Regions from separate parts of the Rhodococcus sp. MPR-R1B genome, predicted to be linked through region 2. Evidence: riboswitches for the same ligand, from Rfam matches in the RefSeq annotation. Region 2 holds a riboswitch; the other holds the start of a gene.
What was found. A riboswitch is a leader RNA that binds a small molecule or an ion and turns the genes downstream of it on or off. The one in region 2 is predicted to bind cyclic di-AMP.

Region 1 (11,769 bases), on a different contig from region 2:
GCCGCGCTTGCCACGCTCATCGCATCGGCCGCCAGCGCACTCGCCAAGGTCTCACTCGACGCGTCACTCCAGCACGACCTGCCCGAGGAATCGATCGCGTCCGGATTCGGTAGATCCGAGACGGTTCTGCAGCTGAGCTGGGTACTCGGCGGCGCATTGGGGGTTCTGCTTCCGACCGAATACTGGATCGGGTTCACTGTTGTATCGGTGTTCCTGACGATCGGGCTTCTGCAGACCTTCCTGAGCTACCGAGGAAGCAGCCTCCTGCCCGGCCTCGGCGGGAAGCGACCCGATCTGGCCGAACAAGAAGTGACCGAAGTGATTTACACCGGTAAATCCAACCGAGGACAAGGAAGTACTCCGCAGTGATGATGCGCTCGAGAACAAAGAAGATCGTGGCAGCGATCAGTGTCCTGATGGTGGTGGCACTGGTTGCTTACGTCTCCGTTCTTTTCGTGATCATCAAGAACATCAACGACGACCCCGAAAAGCTACCGGTCATCACTGCATACGCACACGGCAAGACGATCGAAACGAACCCTGCCGGTTTCTGCACCATCGACCTGTCCCAGTGCGCCCAGGTGGGCGACATCTACGCACTCGACGTTCCAGCGGGCTACCCGCTGCAGCTGTCGTTGTCGACGGACGTCTCGGATGCGCAGTGGGCACTGCTCGCCGTCTACGAGGATGCCGACGGCAACCAGACCGGTGAGCCCCGAGTCTTCGAGCCCGGCGAGGCCCTGGCAGTGACGGTCGAGTCTTCGAGCGATCCCGTCAAGCAACTGGTCGGCGTCGAAATCCACCTCGCCGTCGGTGAGGGAAGCGAACAGGGACTGCTGATCTGGTCGATCAAGACCGCTTGATCCCCGGAACGTCGAAAATGCCCTGCACACCGATTGGTGTGCAGGGCATTTTGTTTCGAAGCCGTGTACGGCAGCTCGTATCGAGCGATCAGGTGTCGAGCTCGCGAGCGACGGCCCGGACGACCTCGGAGATCCGCTGAGCGGTCTTACGGTCCGGGTACTTGCCGTTGCGCAGATCCGGCTGGACCTTCGCCTCGAGCAACGTGATCATGTCCTCGACCATGCCGTGCAACTGATCAGGGGTGTGCTTACGCTCGACGGGCTCACGACGCGTCGCCGTCGCGCCGCGCAACGACGGCGCCGGCTCGAGTACCTTCAGGCTCAGTGCCTGCGGACCGCGGCGGCCCGCAGCCATTCCGAACTCGACGCGCTGGCCGGCCTTCAAGCCTTCGACGCCCTCGGGGAGAGCGGAAGCACGGACGTAGACGTCCTCGCCCTCTTCCTGCGACAGAAAGCCGAAACCCTTTTCGACGTCGTACCACTTCACCTTGCCGGTCGGCACCGCGTTCACCTGCTCATCACTCGACTGGGGCGTCTGCCCCAATGTGCTCGGGAGGCTCTCGGAAGAGCCTCATGGCCTTGCTCGCATCGCTTCCGGTGGAAGAATGCAAAAGAACGCGCCCCACACTTGCTTCAGCGGGGCGCGCAGTCTGTTAACAGTCTACCTGTGACGAACCCGGGTCGGCACCCAGGTTTACAGGCACTATCCTCGTAGGTGTGGACCATCAACCGAACCCGCGCACTTCCGGCACCGGAAACGGTCTGTTCCGTACGGCGATGGCACTGTTCATCGTCGGATTCCTGGCGATCGTGGCCATCTTCGCAGTCCATATCTTCAGCGACACCCCACCCGGCCTGGCGTTGTACCTGGTAGCACTCGCGTGCCCGATCGGCTTCCTCCTGGCCATCGTCTACACGCTCAGATCCGGTCGACGCGTGCGCTGATCACTCCCGCCTCCAACCGAAAGGTCACTGACCATGAGAATCCTCCTGAACGTGATCTGGCTGGTCTTCGGCGGCTTCTGGCTGGCGTTGGGTTACTTCGCCGCAGGCATCATCTGCTGCATCCTCATCATCACGATTCCCTTCGGAATCGCGGCATTCCGCATCGGTATCTACGCACTGTGGCCGTTCGGTAAGACCGTCGTCGACAAGCCGACCGCTGGTGTCGGTTCGATGATCGGCAATGTCATCTGGGTGATCATCGCCGGTATCTGGTTGGCGATCGGACACATCGTCACCGCCGTCGCGATGGCGATCACGATCATCGGAATTCCGCTCGCGGTCGCGAACCTGAAGATGATTCCGATCTCGCTGATGCCGCTCGGCAAGGAGATCGTCGACGTGGACCGGGTGAATTACGCATAAGTCGTCGATCGCGTTACGCGAAAAGCGGCCTCGCAGACCGAAGAACCCGACCACAGCAGTTGCCGTGGTCGGGTTCTCTCGTATCAGGTCGGATCAGCGCCCGAGGCTACCGAGTCCGGGGAGGTTACCGAGCGAACCGGTACCAGTTCCCGGGTTGCCCGGATCGACGGGGCCGACCGGCCCCTCGGAGACCACGATGGTCACGCTCGAAGCACGCGAAAGCACGCTCTTCGCAGTGACCTCGACGGTGACGCTGCCGACGGCGGTGGGGGTACCCGAGATGGTGCCGTCCTGTGCGAGGGACAGTCCGCCGGGCAGAGTGCCACTGGTGAGTGCAAAGGTTGCGCGCGCATCGGCGGCAGTGAGCTTCTGCGAATACGCCTTACCGACCTGAGCGGCAGGCAATTCGACGGTCGCGGGTAGCGGGTACGCAGCAACGACTGTCACCTTGCCCCCGTTGGTCGTCGACGCGATGGCGCCGGTCGAGGTGTCGAGCGCGAGGTTTTTGACCTTCTCCAGTACCGGAACCTTGGTATCGGTCAGAGCGGTGGTGGCGCGGGTCGTCAGATCGACCGACCACAGGTGTCCGTTTATGACGTCCGCGACATATGCAATGCCTGCCGCAGCGTCGACGACCACGCCGTTGGGAATCGCGGTCGGAGACAGCGTGGTCTTCGACAGAACCGCGCCGGCCGGGGTGATCGCCCACAGGTTGGTTGCCCGGGTGTCGGTCATGTAGATGTTGCCGGTGTTCGTGTCGACATCGACGTCGACCGGGTAGAGGTTGTCGGCACGCACGATCGACTTGAGTGCTCCGCCCTTGCGTACGTCCGCCTGCCACAGCGTGCGGCCGTAATTCTCGTCGAAGAAGTTGGTGTCCGCGATGTAGAGGAAGCCGCGGACACTGTCGAAGGCGAGCTTGGTCGGCGTTGCCGACTTGTGGACCAGAATGCTCGACACGGCGTCGGCGGCGTTGGGGTCGACGACTCGGATGTTGCCGGACTTGTAGTCCGAGAAGTACGCGCGGTGTGTTGTGGGATCGACGACGACATCGTTGATCTGCGGACGCGAGCCGTCGGGGTTCTTCTCGCTCAGCGTGACCGTCTTTTCGACCTTCCCGGTCTTCGTGTCGACAATCGAGATCGCGCCGCCGTAGGAGGAGGACACGTATGCGCGTCCGAGGCCTGAGTCGACGGCAAGTGCCGACGGGTAACCGACGACGCCGTCGATGGTGCCGACGGACTTGCCGGTGTTCGTGTCGACGACGGACAACGAGCTGGTCGGTCCGCCGTACTGCGTGATGTATCCGCGGTGGGTTGCCGAGTCGACGACGATGTCGCCGGGCTGGGTTGCGGAATAGCTTCCGACAACACCGTGTGTCGGATCCTCGGGTGAGGCGTGTGCAGCGGGAGCAGTGACGGCCAGGCCGACAGCAGCAGCGGCGACGGCGAGTGACGCGGTGACCGCACGCCGACGGTATTGCAGTTTCATGAGGGGTGCCCTACTTCTTTGGAAGACTCTGCGAAACCTGCCCAAGCGAGGCAAGTCAGGCAAACCTAACCTAAGTTTCATAGTCGATGTTGAGACACGGGCCACAACCTTGGGTCCGGATCGACGCACCTCTCAATCGCCCGAAATTCTATTTCCGCATAACGTGTGACCTTGCTCACATTACGGATGAATAACGGAACGGACACAACCGGACATTCACTCGGGCACCCCCACCTACCTGGGAAGAGTCTCCTGCGCTTTGTGTGACGCGTTGTACGTCTTTCGCCACGCCGCGTTATCAAATGGTGACACGAGCGACTCGAGCCGTTACCGTCGTTTTCGGCCGGGAAACTCGGCCACCTCCGGCCCGCCGCGCCAAGCCTTGTCCCGCGGGTACCGGACTTCCGACAGAGCATTCCAGGGACGAGGACGGGGGACCCAAAGTCCTCTGTGAGAACAGAAAAGTTCTCCAGTGGACACCGGTTCGATCGCAAGACCGAATCTTGGGGTGAAGCCAGACCCTTTCCAGCCAGGAAAGGCGAGGCCGGGCGACCTCTCAGCCCGAACCCGACAGCTGACCTCGCAGGCGCGTGTGGAGAGGATTTCGACCATCATGAGCGGACGCCATCGCAAGCCCACCACCACCGGCCGCACTGTCGCCAAGGTCGCCGTCACCGGCGCCATCATGGGCGTAGCAGGAATTGCAGCCACCGGAACCGCAAACGCTGCCCCCGACTCCGACTGGGATCGTCTCGCCCAGTGTGAGGCCGGCGGAAACTGGGCCATCAACACAGGCAACGGTTACCAGGGCGGACTGCAGTTCTCCCCCAGCACGTGGAACGCACACGGCGGCGGACAGTACGCAGCCACCGCAAACCAGGCCACTCGCGAGCAGCAGATCGTTGTTGCCGAGCGTGTTCTCGCAAACCAGGGTTGGGGCGCATGGCCGTCCTGCTCCTCCAGCCTCGGGCTGAGCAGCGGCGCCACCGAGCGTTCCGCTCCGGCCACGACGGCTCCTCAGGCGGCTCCGGCTCCGGCGCAGCAGGTCGCACAGACCGTTGCACACCCGGTCGCCGACGCCATCGATCAGGCAATCGCATTCGCCGAGGCCAACGGCATCCCGGTCGACCCGCAGATCCTCGCAGTCGCCGACACCGCGAAGTCGTTCCTCAAGTAACACCGGCAAGACTGTCCGCTCGGACGCTCGAACATCAAGAAGGCCCGCACCGATTCGGTGCGGGCCTTCTTCGTGTCGAGTTGTTATCGGTTGATGACGGTGTGCGGGTGTACGTAAGGAAGTGACTCCACCGGAACCGGAAAGGTGGTGTCCTCGCCGAAGGGTGAAAGTCCACCTGCGCGGGTCGATGACAATTCGGTCACTGCGTGATCTCCGTCTGCAGTTTCCGGCCATCCTGGATCTACATAGTGTTGCTTCGAATTGTTGGCCACGAAGTCATTTTGACAGGACGCCGTTACGCCGTACAGACCAGGTCTCTAATCTGATACCTGATGACCGAAACACGTGGCACCCCGGCGGGCAGTTCCGCAGCCGAAAGTCTGACCGATTGGCTCTCGGCGCGCAGTGACGCCGAGTTGACGGAGTTGCTGCGTCTGCGCCCCGATCTGGCCGTACCGCCGCCGAGCACGATGGTGGTTCTCAGCGGTCGGGCACAGCAACGCGCGTCGGTCAGCCGAGCCGCGGACGAACTCGACACCCTCGATTTCGGTCTTCTCGAATTGTTGGCACTGGCCGGCGCCGAGGAAACTCCGATGACGCGGGCGGAGCTCAACAGTGCGATCGCCGAACGCGCCCTGACCGGCAAGGGCAAGGTCACCAAGAAGGCCGTCGACAAGTCTCTGTCGAAGATGCGCGCGTCCGCCCTCATCTGGGGTGTCGATCCCATCAGCGTCGTCCCGGCAGTCATCGGGATGATTCCGTGGCGTGTGGGGCGCGCCCTCGAACCTGCCGAGGCGATGACCGAGACCGAGATCTCGGCTGCGCTCAACGCTCTGGACACCCGCGAGCGGGATCTCCTCGAGACACTCGCCAACTCCAGCCCGATCGGTCGCACCCGCGACGCTGCCCCCGGAACGCCGCCTGAGCGCCCGGTTCAACGACTGCTGGCGGCCGGCCTGCTGCGGTGGCTCGACGAGCAGACCGTCGAGCTTCCGGCGACGGTTCGTCAGGTCATCCGCGGCGAGCCGGTTTTCGATCCGACGACGCTGACCGCACCTGTCATCGGGGGCGACAAACTCAAGCCGGCGGACGTGAACGCCGCAGCAGCCGGCGAGGCGCTCGAGTTGGTACGCCAATGCGAGAACGTGATCGCTGTTCTGGGCGCAGCGCCGGCCCCCGCACTGCGAGCCGGTGGGCTCGGCGTTCGAGAACTACGACGCGTGGCCAAGACGGCCGATCTCGACGAAGCGCGCGTGAGCCTACTTGTCGAGTTGCTCTCGGCAGCCGGACTCATCGCCAGTGGAACACCAGATCCGGCGCCGGTCTCGGACAACGCGGACGAATACTGGACGCCCACGCTTGCGGTCGACGGCTGGCTGAACGCATCCACAGCGCGACGGTGGGAGGTCCTGGCGTCCGCCTGGGTCGACGTACCTCGAGTCCCGTGGATGATCGGGCTGCGCGATTCCACCGACAAGCCGATCGCGGCGTTGTCCGAGGAGGGCCGCGCTCCGGCGGCTCCGCGAGATCGTCAGGCCATTCTGGGGCTGCTCTCCGAACTCGACAGCGGCCAGACCGCGTCGGCCGTCGAGGTAAGTCGGCTGCTGGCGTGGCGACGCCCGCGATGGAGCGGGCGCCTGCGGACGTTCGCGATCGAGCGGACTCTGGACGAGGCCGCCGCTCTCGGGCTGGTGGCCCGCGGCGCGTTGTCGTCACCTGGACGAGCCTTGCTGCACGGCGGGGACGCCGAAGCCGAAATGCAGTCCGCGCTACCCGAGCCCATCGACTACATCCTGGTCCAGGCGGATCTGACTCTGGTTGCGCCCGGCCCGCTGGTACCGGACCTGCTCGAGCAGGTGAGCCTGGTCGCAGACATCGAGTCGGCCGGATCGGCGTCCATGTACCGCATCAGCGAGGACAGCGTGCGTCGTGCGCTCGACGCCGGTCTGACGGCCACCGAACTGCATGCGATGTTCGCTTCGAAATCGAAGACTCCTGTCCCCCAATCACTTTCGTATTTGATCGACGATGTCGCCCGTCGACACGGACGACTGCGTGCCGGAGTGGCGGCGTCGTTCATTCGATGTGAGGACGCGTCACTGCTGGCGGAGGTCCTCGCATCCGCAGTGGCCGAGCCGTTGGCACTGCGCGCCTTGGCTCCCACCGTCGCGATTTCGCAGGCCCCTCTCCGCGAAGTCCTGACCGAGCTGCGAGCCGCCGGATTCGCGCCGGCAGGTGAGGACTCTTCGGGCACGTTGGTCGATCTCCGCCCACGTGGGGCACGTGTACCCAACCGTCGCAGCCGACCGGCGTCGAGGATGCCGGCGAGCCCGTCGGCGGATCAGCTGGCGTCGTTGGTCCGCACGATGCGGGCCGGAGACCGTGCTTCCGCCCCCGGCCGCGGCGGAGTGCGAACGGACGGTTCACGGGAGAACAACGCCGCCACCATCGCCTTGCTGGCCACGGCGGCCCGAGACAATTCGAGCGTCAACATCGGCTACGTCGACGCCCAGGGGGTCGCGACGCATCGCATCGTCGACCCCGTCAGCGTGGGCGGCGGACAGCTGGACGCCTTCGACCCCGCGAGCGGCGCGGTTCGCCGTTTCACGTTGCACCGAATTACTTCCGTCAGCCCCGTCGACTCCGGAAAAAAGTAGCAAAAAAGAAGCAACTGGCTTTTTTCTGTAAATGAAGTATGGTCGAGGTCAGTTTGTGATTGCCACTTCGAAAAATGAGGAGCGACAATGGCTGACAAGGCGCCGGGTAAGAACATGAAGAAACCCGCCCAGTCGATCAAGGAACGCCGCGCGGAGAAGCGGGCGAAAACTGCGGAGTCTTCCGAGTTCATCCGTAAGCGGAAGCGGAGCTGACAGCAAAGTCCAGAGAAGACGAGCTGATTGCGAAGCTGACCAATGCCTGCCTCCACCGACACCCTCGTGCACCTGCACGAAACGTTCAACCTGTTCAAGTCACGTAATCGAGGAACTGACGCACGCTCGCGCGGGTACGCAGCGGGCATGACCCTCGCTTCACTCTGCGTCCTCGACGAACACGCTCGGCAATCCGGAATACTTCTATCGGATTTACCGCAGAAAGAGAATCAACCATCGTGAAAAGAACAATCCATACCCTGGACCGCATTCAAACGAGACTCGAATCGGAGCTTGATTCCACTCCGGGTGATTCCGAAAAGAATATCGGTTACCGGTCCGGAATTTCCGAAGCTATTACTCATGTAATGGAAATGCGGAAGTCAGTGGTCGCGCAGAAATAGGAGACGCATCGATTAGGCGCTCACCCCAATAACTGCCGCACACCACCCACCAGAAAGACGACCTGGTCCTCGTAGAAGTCGGCAAGCCGCTCCGGCGCGAGCGGCTTGCCACTTCCGCTCCAATCGTCCGCCCGGCTCAACGCCTGGAGGAAGCCCATCAAGGCAATCGCCCAGCGAGTCTCGAGCCGTTCGGGATCGGTAGCAGGAAAAGTACGACGGACCTGGTCGAGAAGATGTTCACGCAGGTGCAGCTCGGTCGCCTCGAGGGCTGGATGGCCCGGTCGTGACATCTGCGGCTGCGAGATCTGCGTGACGATTCTGATCCATCGCATTCCCCGCGTGCGATGGCGAAGGAGCAATGCCTTGTAGGGCGCAGTGACGGCCCGTACCAGCGCCTCGACCGTCGGCGGCGTCTTGTCGGCGGAGAGGGCGTCCACGTTCGCGCTGATCTGATCTCGCACCGACGTTCCCATGTCCAATAGCACCGCTGCGACCAGATCGTCCTTGGTTCCGAAATGGTAGTGGACCGATGACGGCCCGAGACCGGCCGCGGCGTTGACCGAGCGCAGCGAAACTGCATCCAATCCCTCTGTCGCGAAAAGCCGTTCAGCAGTTTTGAGCAAACGCAGACGCGTCGCGTCGCCTTGACGGTTCTGCCGGGAGTCGGTCATACGAACGAGCTTCGCACGGGCTCGGCAAACGTCTCAACCGTGGCGAACGCGGAGTCAGAGTGATTCACGGTGTGCTCGCACCCTGTTGTCGCGATCCACCCAACCGTGGGCGCGTGCGTAGTCCACCATCGCGGAGAACTTCTGTCTCCACTTTGTGTTTCCGATCCGGGCAGCAACGGCTTGCTCCAAGTGGCCGATGTCGAGCCAGACGTGATCCCCCTCGATTTCCCCCCACGGTTCCAGTACCCGACTCAGAGTCTCGGATCGATCGTCGCCGCCAACGACGACCGAGAGACTGGTGAAGTCGTCGACACTGTTCAGTTCGACGGTCGAGGAGTCGGGGGTGATTGTGACGTCCAGTTGCATACCTCTTCACTACCCCTTCGAAGTACTTGGTTCAGTCGATCGACTTGTAACAACGATATCCGACGTCATTGCACCAGATAATGTTGAACTACAGGTGATTACAAATCTCCCACTGTGCGGGAGGCTCAACTTATTGGATCAGTTGATCCATGTTAGACATCTCGATCAGAGCGAGTGATCCAAATCACTCCCCTGTCGACAGGAGTTGTCATCGTGTGGTCCGCATCGTCCATCCGCTTCGGAGCCTTCCTCGCCCCGTACCATCCGCTCGACGCCGATCCCGCCCTGCAACTCAGACGCGATATCGACCTCATGACACACCTGGACCACCTCGGATTCGAAGAAGCGTGGATGGGTGAGCATCATTCGACCGGCGCCGAGATCGTGCCTGCCCCGGACATGTTCATCGCGGCCGCCGCAGAGCGAACCGAGCGCATCCAGTTCGGCACAGGCGTGACGTCTCTGCCCTATCACCACCCGTTGATCACGGCCGACCGCATCACTCAGCTCGATCTGCAGACCCGCGGACGGCTCATCTTCGGCACCGGCCCGGGCAAGATCCCCCTCGATGCACACATGATGGGCATCAACCCGTCGGACCAGCGTCGTCGCCAGGGCGAAGCGCTCGAGGCCATTCTCGCGTTGCTTCGCGGCGAGGTCGTCAACATGGAAACCGACTGGTTCACGTTGCGTGACGCACGCGCACAGCTGCCCACCTACCGCGCGGACGGCATCGAGACAGTGACAGCGTCCACGATTTCCCCCAACGGTTCGGTGCTCGCAGGCAAGAACGGCCTCTCCCTGCTCTCATTGGCGGCGAGTTCACCCAGCGGCTTCGACGCACTGGATCGCAACTGGGATGTGTACGAGAAGGTCTCGGCCGAACACGGCCACCGCGCCGACCGAGCGACGTGGCGTGTGGTCAATCCGATGTTCCTCGCCGAGACCCGAGCGGAGGCCGAGCGCGCCGTGAGCCGACGGATCGGATCGATGGCTTCCTACGTGAATCGACAGACCGGCCAGAACCCGGCCTGGGCAGATACACCGGCCGGAGTCATCGATCAGTGGCGCAACGACACGCTCGGCGAGTTCGGTCAGGCGATCATCGGTACCCCCGACGATGCGATCGCACAGATCGAGCGTCTGATCGAGAAGACGGGAGGGTTCGGCACGTTCTTGATCCTTCACGTCGACATGGCGAGCTGGGAGGACACCAAACGCAGCTACGAATTGTTCGCCTCCGAGGTGGTCCCGCACTTCCGGAAGCGAAATGTCGGGCGTCAGGCGAGCATGCAGTTCGCCGAGGACAACCGCGAATACCTGATCGGCGGGCTGGTCGGAGCGATCACCAAAGCCCATACCGACTACTACGGCCGGCCGGCCGAGACGGGAGCCGTGCGCGCATGAGGGCCGTCCGTTTCCAGCAGGGAGAATTCGCGGTCACCGAGATCGCCGACCCGCCGCCGTTGGCACCCCATCAGATCCGCATCGACGTCGTCGCCTGCGGGATCTGCGGCAGTGACCTGAGCATGTCGAAGGACCCGTGCCGCTTCGTTCAGGTCGCGCACGACGGGGGCTACCCGCTCGCCACCTTCGATCCGGACGCGCCAGTGGTGCTGGGGCACGAATACGCGGGTATCGTCTCCGAGACCGGTTCTGCAGTAGACGATTTCATGATCGGTGATCGGGTGGCCGGCATCGGCTTGGCCACCGACACGGCTACCGGGATCCCGACGATCATCGGTTACTCGAACGAATACCACGGTGCGTTCGGCGATTACATCGTTGTCGACGCCTTCTGGGTGCGCAAGGTTCCCGACCATCTGTCACTCGAGCACGCCACACTGGCCGAACCTCTACACGTCGGCGAGATGCATCTCCAGCAGTCCGGCCTCACCTCGGCCGATTCAGCGCTCGTCGTCGGTTGCGGCACGATCGGACTGGGTGCCATCGTCGCGGCGAAAGCGAGAGGGGCACAGATCGTCATCGCGTCCGAGCCCTCCCCCAAACGCCGCGAGCTCGCCAAGAAGATGGGTGCGGACATCGTCGTCGACCCCTTCACACAGGATCCGATCGAACTGTGGAATCAGATGGTCGCCGAAGGCAACCCGCTCGTGGGCCAGGCCTCGAACGGCATCCTGATCGCCTACGAATGCAGCGGCCGGGCGGGGGTCATCGGCGAACTGATGCGCACCCTGCCGTTCAACTCGCGGATTCAGGTCCTGGCTGCGCCGTTCGGCGACGAGACCATCGTTCCCGTCATCGGGCAGTTCCGAAGGATCTCGATCAACTTCGGTCATGGCCCCTACGAGAACGCGTACGACATCACCCTTGCTCGGTTGGCCGCCGGCGAGATCGACGCCGAAGCGATCATTACCGGCCGTATCGGGCTCGACGGAGTCTCGGACGCTTTTACGGCTCTTCGCGCACCCGACGAGCACGTGAAGATCCTCGTCCTGCCCGCTGCAGGTCGTCCGGAATAGCGGTTGGTCCTGCTCTGTTGACGTAGGGGTGCCCGAACTCGGGCACCTCTACTTCTGGCTGTGCGAGCGTCGCCTG
Region 2 (11,769 bases):
CACGCCCGCGTCGCGGCACTGAAGGCATCCGATCCCGCGACCCTGATCTACACGTCGGGCACCACGGGCCGACCCAAGGGCTGCCAGCTGACGCACTCCAACCTGATTGCCGAGTCGAAGGGCATCCTCGACTCCAACCTCGGCACGCTGCTCAAGACTCCTGGCGTCCGCACGCTGATGTTCTTGCCGCTCGCGCACGTTCTCGCTCGCGCAGTCAGCATCGCGTCGTTCGACGCCGGTGCAGCGCTGGGGCACACGAGTGACATCCCGAACCTCGTTCCGACGTTCGGCGAGTTCAAGCCCGACTTCATCCTCTCGGTGCCGCGCGTGTTCGAGAAGGTCTACAACAGCGCACGCGCCAAGGCGCACGGCGACGGCAAGGGAAAGATCTTCGACGCGGCCGCAGACACCGCCGTCGCGTGGAGCGAGGCGCAGGACAAGGGCGGCGCCGGCATCGTTCTCAAGGCCAAGCACGCTCTCTTCGACAAGCTCGTGTACTCGAAGCTGCGCGCAGCGCTCGGCGGGCAGTGCCAGCTGGCCATTTCCGGTGGTGCACCTCTGGGCGCTCGACTCGGCCACTTCTTCCGCGGTATCGGCGTCACGATCTACGAGGGCTACGGACTGACCGAAACCACCGCGGCCTTCGCCGTCAACACCATCGGCGCACAGAAGGTCGGCTCTGTCGGAAAGCCGTTGGCCGGCAACTCCGTTCGTATCGCAGAAGACGGCGAAATCCTCCTCTCGGGACCGGTGGTCTTCACCGGCTACTGGCGCAACGAGAAGGCCACCGCCGAGTCGATCGAGAACGGCTGGTTCCACACCGGCGACCTCGGCACCGTCGACAAGGACGGCTACATCACCATCACCGGCCGCAAGAAGGAAATCATCGTCACGGCAGGCGGCAAGAACGTCTCCCCCGCTCAGCTCGAGGATTCCCTTCGCGCGCACCCGCTGATCAGCCAGGCCATCGTGGTCGGCGACCAGAAGCCTTTCATCGGCGCCCTCATCACCATCGACGCCGAAGCTCTCCCCGCCTGGAACGAGCGCAACAACAAGGCCGCAGGAACCACAGCGGCCGACCTGGTTTCGGACGGCGAACTGGTCGGCGAAATCCAGGACGCCATCGACGAGGCCAACAAGCTCGTCTCACACGCCGAGGCGATCAAGAAGTTCCGCATTCTTCCGGTCGACTTCTCCGAGGACACAGGCGAACTCACGCCCACGATGAAGCTCAAGCGCAACGTCGTGCACGAGAGCTTTGCCGCCGACATCGAAAAGATCTACGCCAAGTAGTCTTTCGCCGATCAGTCCTCTGCCGACACGAACGTGCCGACATGAACGGCCCGCACCGAATTCGGTGCGGGCCGTTCGCGTTCGAGTCCCGTTTGCTCAGCCGAGGAGATTACGCAGTTTGGAAGCGAGCGTGTCCCACTTCCAGTCTTCGGCAACCCATGCCCGGCCGGCTGCTCCCATCGCGGCCGCGCGATCACGATCGGACAGCACCTCGATCACGGATTCGGCGACGTCGCGAACAGAGGTGCCGTCGACCACGAGCCCGGTCTTGTTCTGCTGCACCGTTTCCGGAGCGCCACCACTGCGCCCGGCGATGACCGGCACACCGGTAGCCGAGGCCTCGAGGTAGACGATTCCCAGTCCTTCGACGTCCAATCCGGCGCCTCGGGTACGGCACGGCATGGCGAACACGTCGGCGATCGTGTGGTGCGCCGCCAACTCTGCGGCGGGCACCGTGCCCGTGAAGACGACGTGATCGTCCATCCCGGTCTTACGCGCCAATTGGCGGAGATGGTCCTCGTACGGCCCACCTCCGACGATCACCAGTACCGCCCCGTCAATGCTCTTGCGTACGGTCGGCAGCGCCTTGATGAGCATGTCCTGCCCCTTGCGTGGCACGAGCCGCGACAGGCACAGGATCGTGGGCCGCTCGCCCAGCCCGTATCGCTTACGCAGTTCCGCGCGGGCGACCGAGTCCGGGTGGAACACTGACGTGTCCACTCCGGAAGGAAGGTGCTCGAGCGCCGCTTGCGGGCCGAAGGCCGCCGAGAACCGCCCACGGGTGTATTTGCTGACGAACGTCACCGCATCGGTGTGGTCACCGATCACACGCAACGACTGCCGCGCACCGGGAATCATCGACCATCCGACCTCGTGGCCGTGAGTACTCGCGATCACTCGGCTCGCTCCGGCACGTCGAACAACCGGCGCCAACAACGCCAACGGCGCTGCCGCACCGAACCAGACCGACTCGCAGTCGTGCTTCTTGACCAACTTCGCGGCTCGACGAGCGACAAAAGGCGACGGCAGCATCAGCGTCGTCGGGTGCCGAACGACCTCGAAAGGCTGTGCCGCATCGAACTTCTTGTGCGAGTCGCCCCGCCACCGCGGTGCGTACACCACCAACTTGTCCGGCGGCAGATGCCCGGCGAACGTGTGGAGATAGGACTGGATACCTCCGGGGCGAGGAGGAAAATCGTTGGTCACCAAGAGGGTCCGGCGCATCCGTCCACCGTAGGGCACTCGGTGCTTCAAACGTGCGAAGGGCACCTCGCCGCTGCAATCGACCCAGCCGCGAACCGCTCAGCCCAGATGGCTGTTGGTCCAGTCGACCCATCCGGCTCGCAGTTCCTCGGTTCCGACGCCAACGACCGCTCGGATCCGCGAATCGAGGTCTTCGGCAGTCATCTTTCCGGAGGCGAGAGCGCGAAAGAGGTCGGTCAGCTTTGCTTCTCCGAATCGATCGGCGATATACGCGTTGATCGACCACGCCGATTCGTACGCCAGTGAACTCACGACCGGTACACCGCTGAACTGCGTGTCGTCCGGAAACTCGGTCGGAGTATCGCCGGAGCGTACCGCTGCCGCCAGAGTCGGCGCGATCTCACCCCAGGCCCGCGAGGATCCACGGTTTCCCGCGTATTCGGCAAACCCTTCCAATACCCACATCGGCGACCCGTCACGGGTTTTCGATCGGGCGGCTATGTGCATCAGTTCGTGGCGCAACACCGTTCGCCTGGTGATGTCGGTCAACCTCGAAGCCGCGGCAGGCGAGAAGACCACCCGCTGGCCGCTCACGTCGGAAGACCCGTCCGCCGTCGCATCCGCGACCGACACTGCGGCAATCGAAGCGCCGTCGTGATGGGAGCCGACCAGTGCGGTGAATTCCTCAGCGGACCCCGCCACCATGAGCACCGCGCGCTCGGACCACCACGGCCCCCACAACTGCGTCGTGTTCTCGATGGCTGAGTCCACATCGGCAGCCAAAGCGTCGACGAACGCCTGCTGACCCGGGTGGCCGATCACCAGCGCGTTACCCGCAGAATTCTCGGCGACGGCAAGCGGGCCGAAGTCCCAGGGGCCGTTCCAGGATTCGCCCGCCGTTCGGGCGCCGTCCAGTCCGACGATCGACCCGTCCGCAAGAACCGACCACTGATCGCCGCGTTTCGCGAGTGTCATGGACACTGCCTTGCGCGTGGGCAATGCGTCGACGCCGTCGAGGGCGTACCGCAACAGAACTTGCGCATTCCATACTTCGACGTCTCCGCCCGGCGCACCGGTTCGCGGCGCCGGAGTCAGGCCGCCGCTGGGAATCTCGTATCCCCAGTCGGAGAATTCGAGCGCTCCCGCTGCAGTGGCTCGTCGAACTTCCGCCTCGAGCACACCGGGTGCGGCGGAACTGTCGACGAACTTCGCCAGCCCCGACGGATCGTCGGACATCTGAGCCGCGGCCCATGCATCGAGAAAGCTCTGGACTTGAGCGCTGCGTTCCGCGTCCTGTTCGGCGGCGGCGTTTTCGTCGGAATCGGACCTGTTCGTCAGGAAGATCGTCAGGCCCAGAACGAGCACCACGGCTACACCGAGCGCCACGAGGGCCGGATACTCCCAACGGCGTGGTCGATCTGCGCCGACGTCGGGCGTCGTCATCGGTTCAGTCGGCACGGTGCCGAGTGTAGGAGAACTCGACTCGACGCTTCACGGCGGCTGGCCACACGCCACTCAGGCGCAGCAAGCCGTCAGTAACGACGCGCAGTGGAGAACTCCATGCCTGCCATCGACTGGACCTTCACCGGTACGCCGAACGTCGACGCATGCAGAATGTTTCCGTCGCCGGCGTAGATGCCGACATGCGAGTTGTCGCTGTAGAACGTCACGACGTCGCCGGGCTGTAGTTGGTCCCTCGACACCGGTACACCGCCCTGCGCCTGCGCTTGGCTCGATCGCGGCAGAGTCTTTCCGATCTGCTTGTAGGCCCACACCACCAGACCTGAGCAGTCGAACTCGTTCGGGCCGGTCGCGCCCCAGACGTACGGGTCACCGATCCGCGTGAGGCCTGCCTGCAGAGCAGCAGCACCCGAGCCAGGGGTCAAGTTAGCCAGAATTTTGCTGAGATCGACATCCGGCGGGAAAGGCGTACCGCTCAGTTGGTTACGTTCGTCGTCGGTGAGATTCTGGAAGGCTTTGGTCACGTCGGCGATCTGCGTCTGCAGTTCACTCTGCTTGCGCTGCAAATCGTCACTGAGTGCGCGGGCTTGATCGGCGGCGGTTCGCGCTTCTTCGGCCGATCGCTTCGATGCTTCCGAGGCGGCACGCGCATCGGCAGTGGCTTGGTTGAACTGAGAGACCTGTACTGCCGCGTCGTTGGAAATCACGTCGAGCGCAGACATCTGGTCGAGCAACTGCTGCGGCGAGTCGCTCACCATCAACGCAAAGAGGCGATTGGTTCGCGCACCCTGGTAATTCGCTGTGGCAATACGGTTTACCGCCGGAGCGAACTCGGCGACGCGCGCCGAAGCCGCGTCGAGAAGACCCTGATCGGCTGCCGATCGCACGTCCGCATCATTCGCGACTGCCAGCTTCGCGTCGAGGTCGATCTGCGCGTTGTGCAGCGCTTCGTTGGTCTGCTCGGAAACCCGGGAGAGTTCACCGAGCTTGTCGAGCGCCTCGGTGGGGTTGGTGATGACGGGGTCGGCACCGGCCTGCATCGAAGGCCCTGCAACGAGTCCGAACGCCAGCACTCCCACTGTCAATGCGGCCCGTACTCGACTGTTGTTTTTCGATGAAACCACGGAATGCAACTCTCCGTCTCGGTGAAGCGACGCCGACCGGGGCCGGTCGACGATCTGTTAGCTGGCTGTCAACTATCCACAGTACCTGTCTCGGCCGCGCAATGTCTCGATAAGGTTACGGAACGGCATACGTTTGTGTCTACTCGCCGGTAGGCGTGTCGGGGTGAAGTACCGGGCGAATTGTCGCGAAACGAAAATGTGGGCCCCGAATCGAAGATTCGAGGCCCACATTCGAAGATCCGGAGCTCCCCCGAGCTCCGCCGCATCACAGCGGCGGATCGTTCCGACTGCCTACCGGAGACAGCCGTCGAGCGTGTTCAGAAATCAGTAACGGCGAGCGCCGTCGTACGGCATCGAGGACACCGGAGCGAGCTTCACGGGCTGACCAGCGGTCGACGCGTGGATGACATTGCCGTTACCGGCGTAGATGCCCGAATGCGATCCGCCGTAGAAGGAGATCACGTCGCCGACCTGAAGATCGGACTGTGCGACGGCAACGCCGGCTGCAGCCTGGTCGTAGCTCGTGCGAGGCAGGTTGAGACCGGCCTGCTTGTATGCCCACTGAACGAGACCGGAGCAGTCGAATGCGTCCGGGCCGGCTGCGCCGTACACGTACGGGGAGCCCAGCTTGCTCTCTGCGGCGCGAACTGCCTGCTCACCAACACTGGAGATGGGAGCGGCCGGTGCAGCCGGTGCGATGTCGGTGATGCCCGGAATGACCGGCAACTGAGGAATAGAAACGCCCGGAACCTCGAACGTGCCGACGCCGGGGATGGTGATGGGGTCTGCCGAGGCAGGTGCAGCGGTTGCAGCGAATGCTCCGACTGCGAGCGCGCCGGCTACTGCCAACTGCGCTGAACGCTTGAAACTCTGTGACGCCACTTAAGGGGTGCTCCATTTCTTCCATTCATCCGCCGACCGAGTTAGCTGACGGGTTCGGGCTGGGAAGATCAGCCCTACCCGCGTGGTCTGCAGCGATCCTGCGTGCTGCACCCCAGGCGGGATTCACCCCAGTGGAAACTTGGGTTCCCGGTTCGGGTTCCTCGCGGAGATCCCGATTAGGCGGTTCCTGACGATGCCGGTCCTGTCTGGTCCGGCAAGACTTCGTTAGGTCTCAGGAAGGTTACGAAATGATCGCGACGATGTCGACCGCTTCGTGACAATCGCGCCCGATTCGCCGGAAATCGCGGTGCCGCGCCCGCGATACGCCCGGCGGGTCACGGGGAGATAACAACAGGTCGGTTCGGCGACCCACTCCAGGCCGTCAAACCCGCGCCCGCTACCCACTGCCAAGGCTCACCAAACCCGACAATCCGATCTTCCATGCAGTTCAACGATGATTACTTGAAACTAGAACTTGTTCCGGTCACGGACGCGGTTTCAGCCGTCGACAGACGCACCGAAGACCCCCTCGACTCGCCCTACTCACAAGTAGGCGCGCGTCCACATTCGCGAGTTCCCACCGCAAGTGTGATCCTCGTCTCTCCTACTTTTGTCGGGCGTTCATCGACCGATTTTCGCAACGGAAGTCCGTGCGGGTCGGATTCCGTGTCTGCACTCTCGAATTCGTGTCGGGGGGTACTTCTACTGTCTGCGGTGTGAGTCCCGCCTCGGCCCGAGAATTTCCGTCTCCGCCCCCGTTCTCCGACGGGGAGAAGTTCGACGTCGGGCGGCAACTGAGCTTCGACGAACTGGACACACCGCTGAGCGAGACAACATTTGTCGTCGTCGACCTCGAGACCACAGGGGGCAGCGCCGACCAGGACTCCATCACCGAGATCGGCGCCGTCAAGATCCGCGGCGGCGAGGTACTGGGCGAAATGGCAACACTCGTCGACCCCGGCCGGTCGATTCCGCCGTACATAGTCGAACTGACCGGAATCACCACAGCCATGCTGATCGGTGCACCTCCCATCGAACGTGTCCTGCCTGCTTTTCTCGAGTTCGCCGAGGGCGCGGTGCTGGTGGCACACAACGCGCCGTTCGACATCGGTTTCCTCAAAGCAGCGGCGTCACGCAGCGCGCGCCCGTGGCCTGCGTTCCGTGTCCTGTGCACCGTCAAACTCGCCCGGCGCGTACTCACACGCGACGAAGCACCTTCGGTGAAGCTCTCCGCACTCGCCCATCTCTTCCAAGTGACCACCCAGCCGACGCACCGGGCTCTCGACGACGCGCGTGCGACCGTCGACGTCCTCCACGGACTGATCGACAGGGTCGGAAACCAGGGTGTCCACAGTTACAGCGAACTAGTCGACTACCTGCCCAACATTTCCTCGCATCAACGGGCCAAACGGTCCTTCGCCGCAAACCTGCCGCGAAGCCCCGGTGTCTACCTTTTCCGCGGTCCTTCCGACGAAGCCCTCTACATAGGAACTGCTACCGACCTTCGACGCCGCGTCCGCAACTACTTCACCGGTTCGGAGACCCGCGGCCGGATGAAGGAAATGGTCGCGCTGGCCACCCGTGTGGACCATGTCGAGTGCGCGCACGCTCTCGAGGCCGGGGTGCGTGAACTACGACTGCTGAGCGCGCATGCGCCGCCGTACAACCGTCGCTCCAAGTTTCCCAAGCGAGGTTGGTGGATCACCCTCACCGACGAGGCGTTTCCGAGACTGTCCGTGGTTCGCACGCCCACGGCCGATTCGATCGGCCCGTTCACCTCTCGCGCCGACGCAGTCGACGTCGCCGACACCGTCGCAGAGTTCAGTCGTCTGCGCACGTGTACCAAGCGTCTCGGACGCGGCGCCGTTCACGGCCCTGACTGCCCCGCTCGCGAACTGGGGGCGTGTCCAGCCTCCTGGACCCCGGAAATCAACGCAGAGGACTACGCGGCCGCCCCTGAGGCCGTGCGTGGATTCTTCCGAGGAACCAACGACGCTCCCCTCCAACAGATGCAGGCCCGGATCGACGAGCTGTCCGCACACGCGTTGTTCGAGAATGCTGCGCGTCTGCGTGACCGAACGGTCGCAGTCGCCACCGCAGTGCGGCGCACTCAGCGACTCGCTGCAGTCGCGGCGATCGAACAACTCGTTCTCGCCCGCCCCACCGGAGACGGCGGCTGGGAGCTGTCGGTGATCCGGTCCGGGCGTCTCGCGTCCGCCGGGCTCGCCAGACGTGGGACTCACCCGATGCCCGTCGTCGACGCCATCACCGCGGCGGCCGAAACCGTCCTACCGGACGACGCCCCGTTCCGCGGCGCGTCACCCGAAGAACTGGGACTGATCGCAAGGTGGCTCTCGTCGGACGGTGTCCGAATCGTGTCGGCGACATCCGGATACGTCGAACCTGTGAGCGGCGCCGGCAAGTGGGAAGCCTGGTGCCGACTCGCCCGAGCCGGAACCGAATCCGAACATCGATGACGTAACGGCGGGGCGGCACCCCTAAGCTCGATCGAAACCGCCGGGTCATCACAACCCGCAGGGAAATCGAGGAGAGAAATGATCAACGCCATCGTCATGATTCACGCCGAGTCCGCTCGGATCCCGGAAACCGCGCAGGCCGTCGCCGACCTGTCCGGAGTGACCGAGGTCTACTCGTGCGCAGGTGACGTCGATTTGATCGCCATCGTGAAAGTGCGTGACCACGCCCAGATCGCCGACGTGGTCACCGGAGGAATCAACAAGGTGCCCGGCGTTCTCCGAACCGCCACACACATTGCGTTCCAGTCATTCTCCAGCGCAGACGTCGAGGCCGGTTTCTCGCTGGGTGAATAGCCCCTCGATCAGGCTTGGTCGGCCAGCTCGGCGGTGAGCGCCGCCCACTTGTGAAGCAGTTCAGCGCCCGCGCCGCTGTCGATCGCGGCAGCGGCTGCAGTCATCCCGGCAGAGATCGCACTCTCGAGATCGTCGCCGACACCGTTGAATGCCGCGATGGCTGCTCCCGCGTTCAGCAGGACCGCGTCCCGGACCGGCCCCTTCTGCCCGGAAAGCAGCGTTCTGGCGACGGTGGCGTTGATTTCGGCGTCGCCTCCACGCAACTCTTCGAGAGGAACGCGGTCGATTCCGAGGTCACGCGGATCCAGCGTGACAGTTCGCACACTTCCACCGCCGACGATGTGAACCGTCGACGTCGTCGATGTGGTCAGTTCGTCCAGTCCGTCGTCTCCCCGTACCACCAACGCCGAATTGCCGCGCTGCGCAAGGACTCCCGCGACGACCGAGATCAGTTTCGGAAATGCGCACCCGATCAGCCCGGCACGCGGACGAGCCGGATTGGTCAGTGGACCGAGCACGTTGAATGCCGTCGGAATGCCGATTTCCTTGCGAGGCACCGCCGCAAAGCGCAGTGCGGGATGGAAGACCGGCGCGAAACAAAAGCCGATGCCGACCTCTTCGACGCACCTCGCAACCTGCTCCGGCCCGAGGTTGATGCGAACGCCGAGCGCCTCGAGCACGTCGGCGCCACCGCTCTTGGACGAAGCAGCGCGGTTGCCGTGCTTGACAACTCGCACACCGGACGCGGCAACCACGATCGAGGCCATCGTCGAGATGTTCACCGTGTTGGAGCGGTCACCACCCGTGCCGACGATGTCGACGACGTCGGAATCGACCGGCACGCGCCTGGAGTGTTCGAGCATCGCGGCGGCGAGCCCTTCCAACTCCGCGGGGGTTTCTCCCTTCATCTTCAGACCGACCCCGAAAGCAGCGATCTGAGCGGAGGTGGCGTTGTCCGACATGATCTCGCCCATAGCCCAGCGACTGTCGGCTTCCGACAAGTCACTGCCGTCCGTGAGCAAACCGAGAATCAACGGCCAGGACCGCACCACTGCACTCGAATCGACGTTCACGGCGTTGGATGCGTCGGTGCCGGCCATAGTGCCTTGGTCCCCTGTCGTTCAAGTGGGCTGGATTTCGAGCTGTCGTTTCGCGCTGCCATTTTGTGCTGCCGATGACCCTCGCAGCCTAGTCAGTGAGGTAAGGAGGAAACCGAATAGGGCCGCTCAGGACTTTCTGCGACCGCGTTTGGGCGGCGCCTCCGCAAGTATCGGGGGCTGGAGCGCGTCCCACCCGGCGACCGAACCACCGAGTCGCTGCGCCAGACCGGCCATTCGTGACCGCTCCTGGGAGCAATGCAGGGCGTCAAGCACCTGGACACGCTCGAAGACGACGCGAACCGAATTCTCGACCACCGGAGTCACGTCCTCGGGCCGACCCACGCCTCGCACATATCCGTCCTGGGCGACGATGCTCTCGGCATCGGCTACCGAGCCCTCCGGGAGGTCGAGATGATGCCGCAGAACCACTTCGGACTCCGCCCTGAACTCCGGCTCGGTGGAGGCGGCACGTTCGAGAGCCGTCGAGCTCGCCTCGGCGTCGTCGAAGCCTTCGGCAACGACGACCAGATCCGACCGCCCTGCATCGAGCGGTGTCGGAATCTTCGTGCCGAAAATTCTCAGGAACCACGGTCTACTCTTGTGTGTAGCTGCCATCGCGCCAGCATATTCCGACCACGCCACCAGCGCGTTCGCCGCCCGATCCCGCGAACTCGAGCCGAGCGACGCGCCGATGGTGGACCCGAGTGGTCGTCTCTTACGACGAAGCGTCATACTTCTGTCTGTGACGAGCGCAGTAGGGACTTCAGGATCGGCAATCACCCAACGCGTGCACTCGCTGAACCGGCCGAATATGGTCAGCGTTGGCACCATCGTGTGGTTGTCAAGTGAGCTCATGTTCTTCGCAGGGCTCTTTGCCATGTACTTCGTGGCACGAGCTCAGGCGAACGGAAATTGGCCGCCGGAGCCAACCGAATTGAACCTGTATCTGGCCGTGCCGGTGACCTTGGTGCTTATCGCATCTTCGTTCACCTGCCAGATGGGTGTCTTCGCGGCTGAGCGTGGCGACGTCTTCGGACTTCGTCGCTGGTACACCATCACCTTGGTCATGGGGGCGTTCTTCGTCGCCGGCCAGGGTTACGAGTACTACCACCTCGTGCACGAGGGCACCACGATTTCGAGCAGCGTGTACGGCTCGGTGTTCTACATGACCACCGGCTTCCACGGTCTGCACGTCATCGGCGGTCTCATCGCCTTCGTCTTCTTGATCGCACGTACCCGGGTCAGCAAGTTCACGCCCGCCCAGGCCACCGCCGCGATCGTTGTTTCGTACTACTGGCACTTTGTCGACATCGTGTGGATCGCGCTGTTTGCCACGATTTATTTCATCCGTTAATCAGCTGTACGCCCCAGGCAGCCCCTGACGTCCAGTTCCGTCCCGACATACCAAAGGGATACAGATGAGTTCATCCCCCCCTCCCGCATCCGATAACTCAGCGAATGCCGCGAAGTCGCGTCGCCAGCGGAAAATCCGCCGGCGCGTCACTGGCGCGCTCGTATTGATGATGGGATTGATCAGCGCAGGTTTCCTCGCTTCGGCGTTGACACCAGCTCCGCAGGTTGCGACCGCCAGTGACGATTCAGCAGCCCTGATTCGTGAAGGCAAGCAGCTGTACGACACGTCATGCATCACGTGCCACGGCGCGAACTTGCAGGGCGTGCAGGACCGCGGTCCCAGCCTCATCGGCGTCGGCGAAGCAGCCGTGTACTTCCAGGTCTCCTCTGGTCGTATGCCGGCAGCTCGCAACGAGGCCCAGGCTGCACGCAAGGACCCCAAGTTCGATGCTGCGCAGACCGACGCCCTCGGCGCTTTCATCCAGGCCAACGGCGGCGGCCCGACGCTCATCCGCGACGAGA

Region 1: linked by a shared signal. The riboswitch ahead of AC1Q61_RS04040 (transglycosylase family protein) and the one ahead of AC1Q61_RS14625 (C40 family peptidase) in region 2 are both predicted to bind cyclic di-AMP.

Annotation. Positions count from the first base shown of each region.
Region 1 is NZ_JBXAFO010000002.1:276,588-288,356, reverse strand. It holds gene AC1Q61_RS04070 (MFS transporter) at 1-369, shown strand, start outside; gene AC1Q61_RS04065 (DUF2771 domain-containing protein) at 369-863, shown strand; gene AC1Q61_RS04060 (cold-shock protein) at 952-1,365, opposite strand; gene AC1Q61_RS04055 (hypothetical protein) at 1,581-1,808, shown strand; gene AC1Q61_RS04050 (YccF domain-containing protein) at 1,842-2,231, shown strand; gene AC1Q61_RS04045 (YncE family protein) at 2,325-3,722, opposite strand; cyclic di-AMP (ydaO/yuaA leader) riboswitch at 4,118-4,327, shown strand; gene AC1Q61_RS04040 (transglycosylase family protein) at 4,336-4,899, shown strand; gene AC1Q61_RS04035 (hypothetical protein) at 4,983-5,171, opposite strand; gene AC1Q61_RS04030 (helicase-associated domain-containing protein) at 5,232-7,556, shown strand; gene AC1Q61_RS04025 (hypothetical protein) at 7,644-7,769, shown strand; gene AC1Q61_RS04020 (TetR/AcrR family transcriptional regulator) at 8,194-8,844, opposite strand; gene AC1Q61_RS04015 (hypothetical protein) at 8,899-9,210, opposite strand; gene AC1Q61_RS04010 (LLM class flavin-dependent oxidoreductase) at 9,424-10,617, shown strand; gene AC1Q61_RS04005 (alcohol dehydrogenase catalytic domain-containing protein) at 10,614-11,693, shown strand.
Region 2 is NZ_JBXAFO010000009.1:31,624-43,392, reverse strand. It holds gene AC1Q61_RS14645 (AMP-dependent synthetase/ligase) at 1-1,293, shown strand, start outside; gene AC1Q61_RS14640 (glycosyltransferase family 4 protein) at 1,390-2,517, opposite strand; gene AC1Q61_RS14635 (peptidase MA family metallohydrolase) at 2,596-3,954, opposite strand; gene AC1Q61_RS14630 (C40 family peptidase) at 4,029-5,081, opposite strand; gene AC1Q61_RS14625 (C40 family peptidase) at 5,406-5,963, opposite strand; cyclic di-AMP (ydaO/yuaA leader) riboswitch at 5,978-6,156, opposite strand; gene AC1Q61_RS14620 (DEDD exonuclease domain-containing protein) at 6,680-8,440, shown strand; gene AC1Q61_RS14615 (Lrp/AsnC family transcriptional regulator) at 8,519-8,794, shown strand; gene trpD (anthranilate phosphoribosyltransferase) at 8,803-9,894, opposite strand; gene AC1Q61_RS14605 (hypothetical protein) at 10,021-10,509, opposite strand; gene ctaE (aa3-type cytochrome oxidase subunit III) at 10,637-11,248, shown strand; gene qcrC (cytochrome bc1 complex diheme cytochrome c subunit) at 11,313-11,769, shown strand, end outside.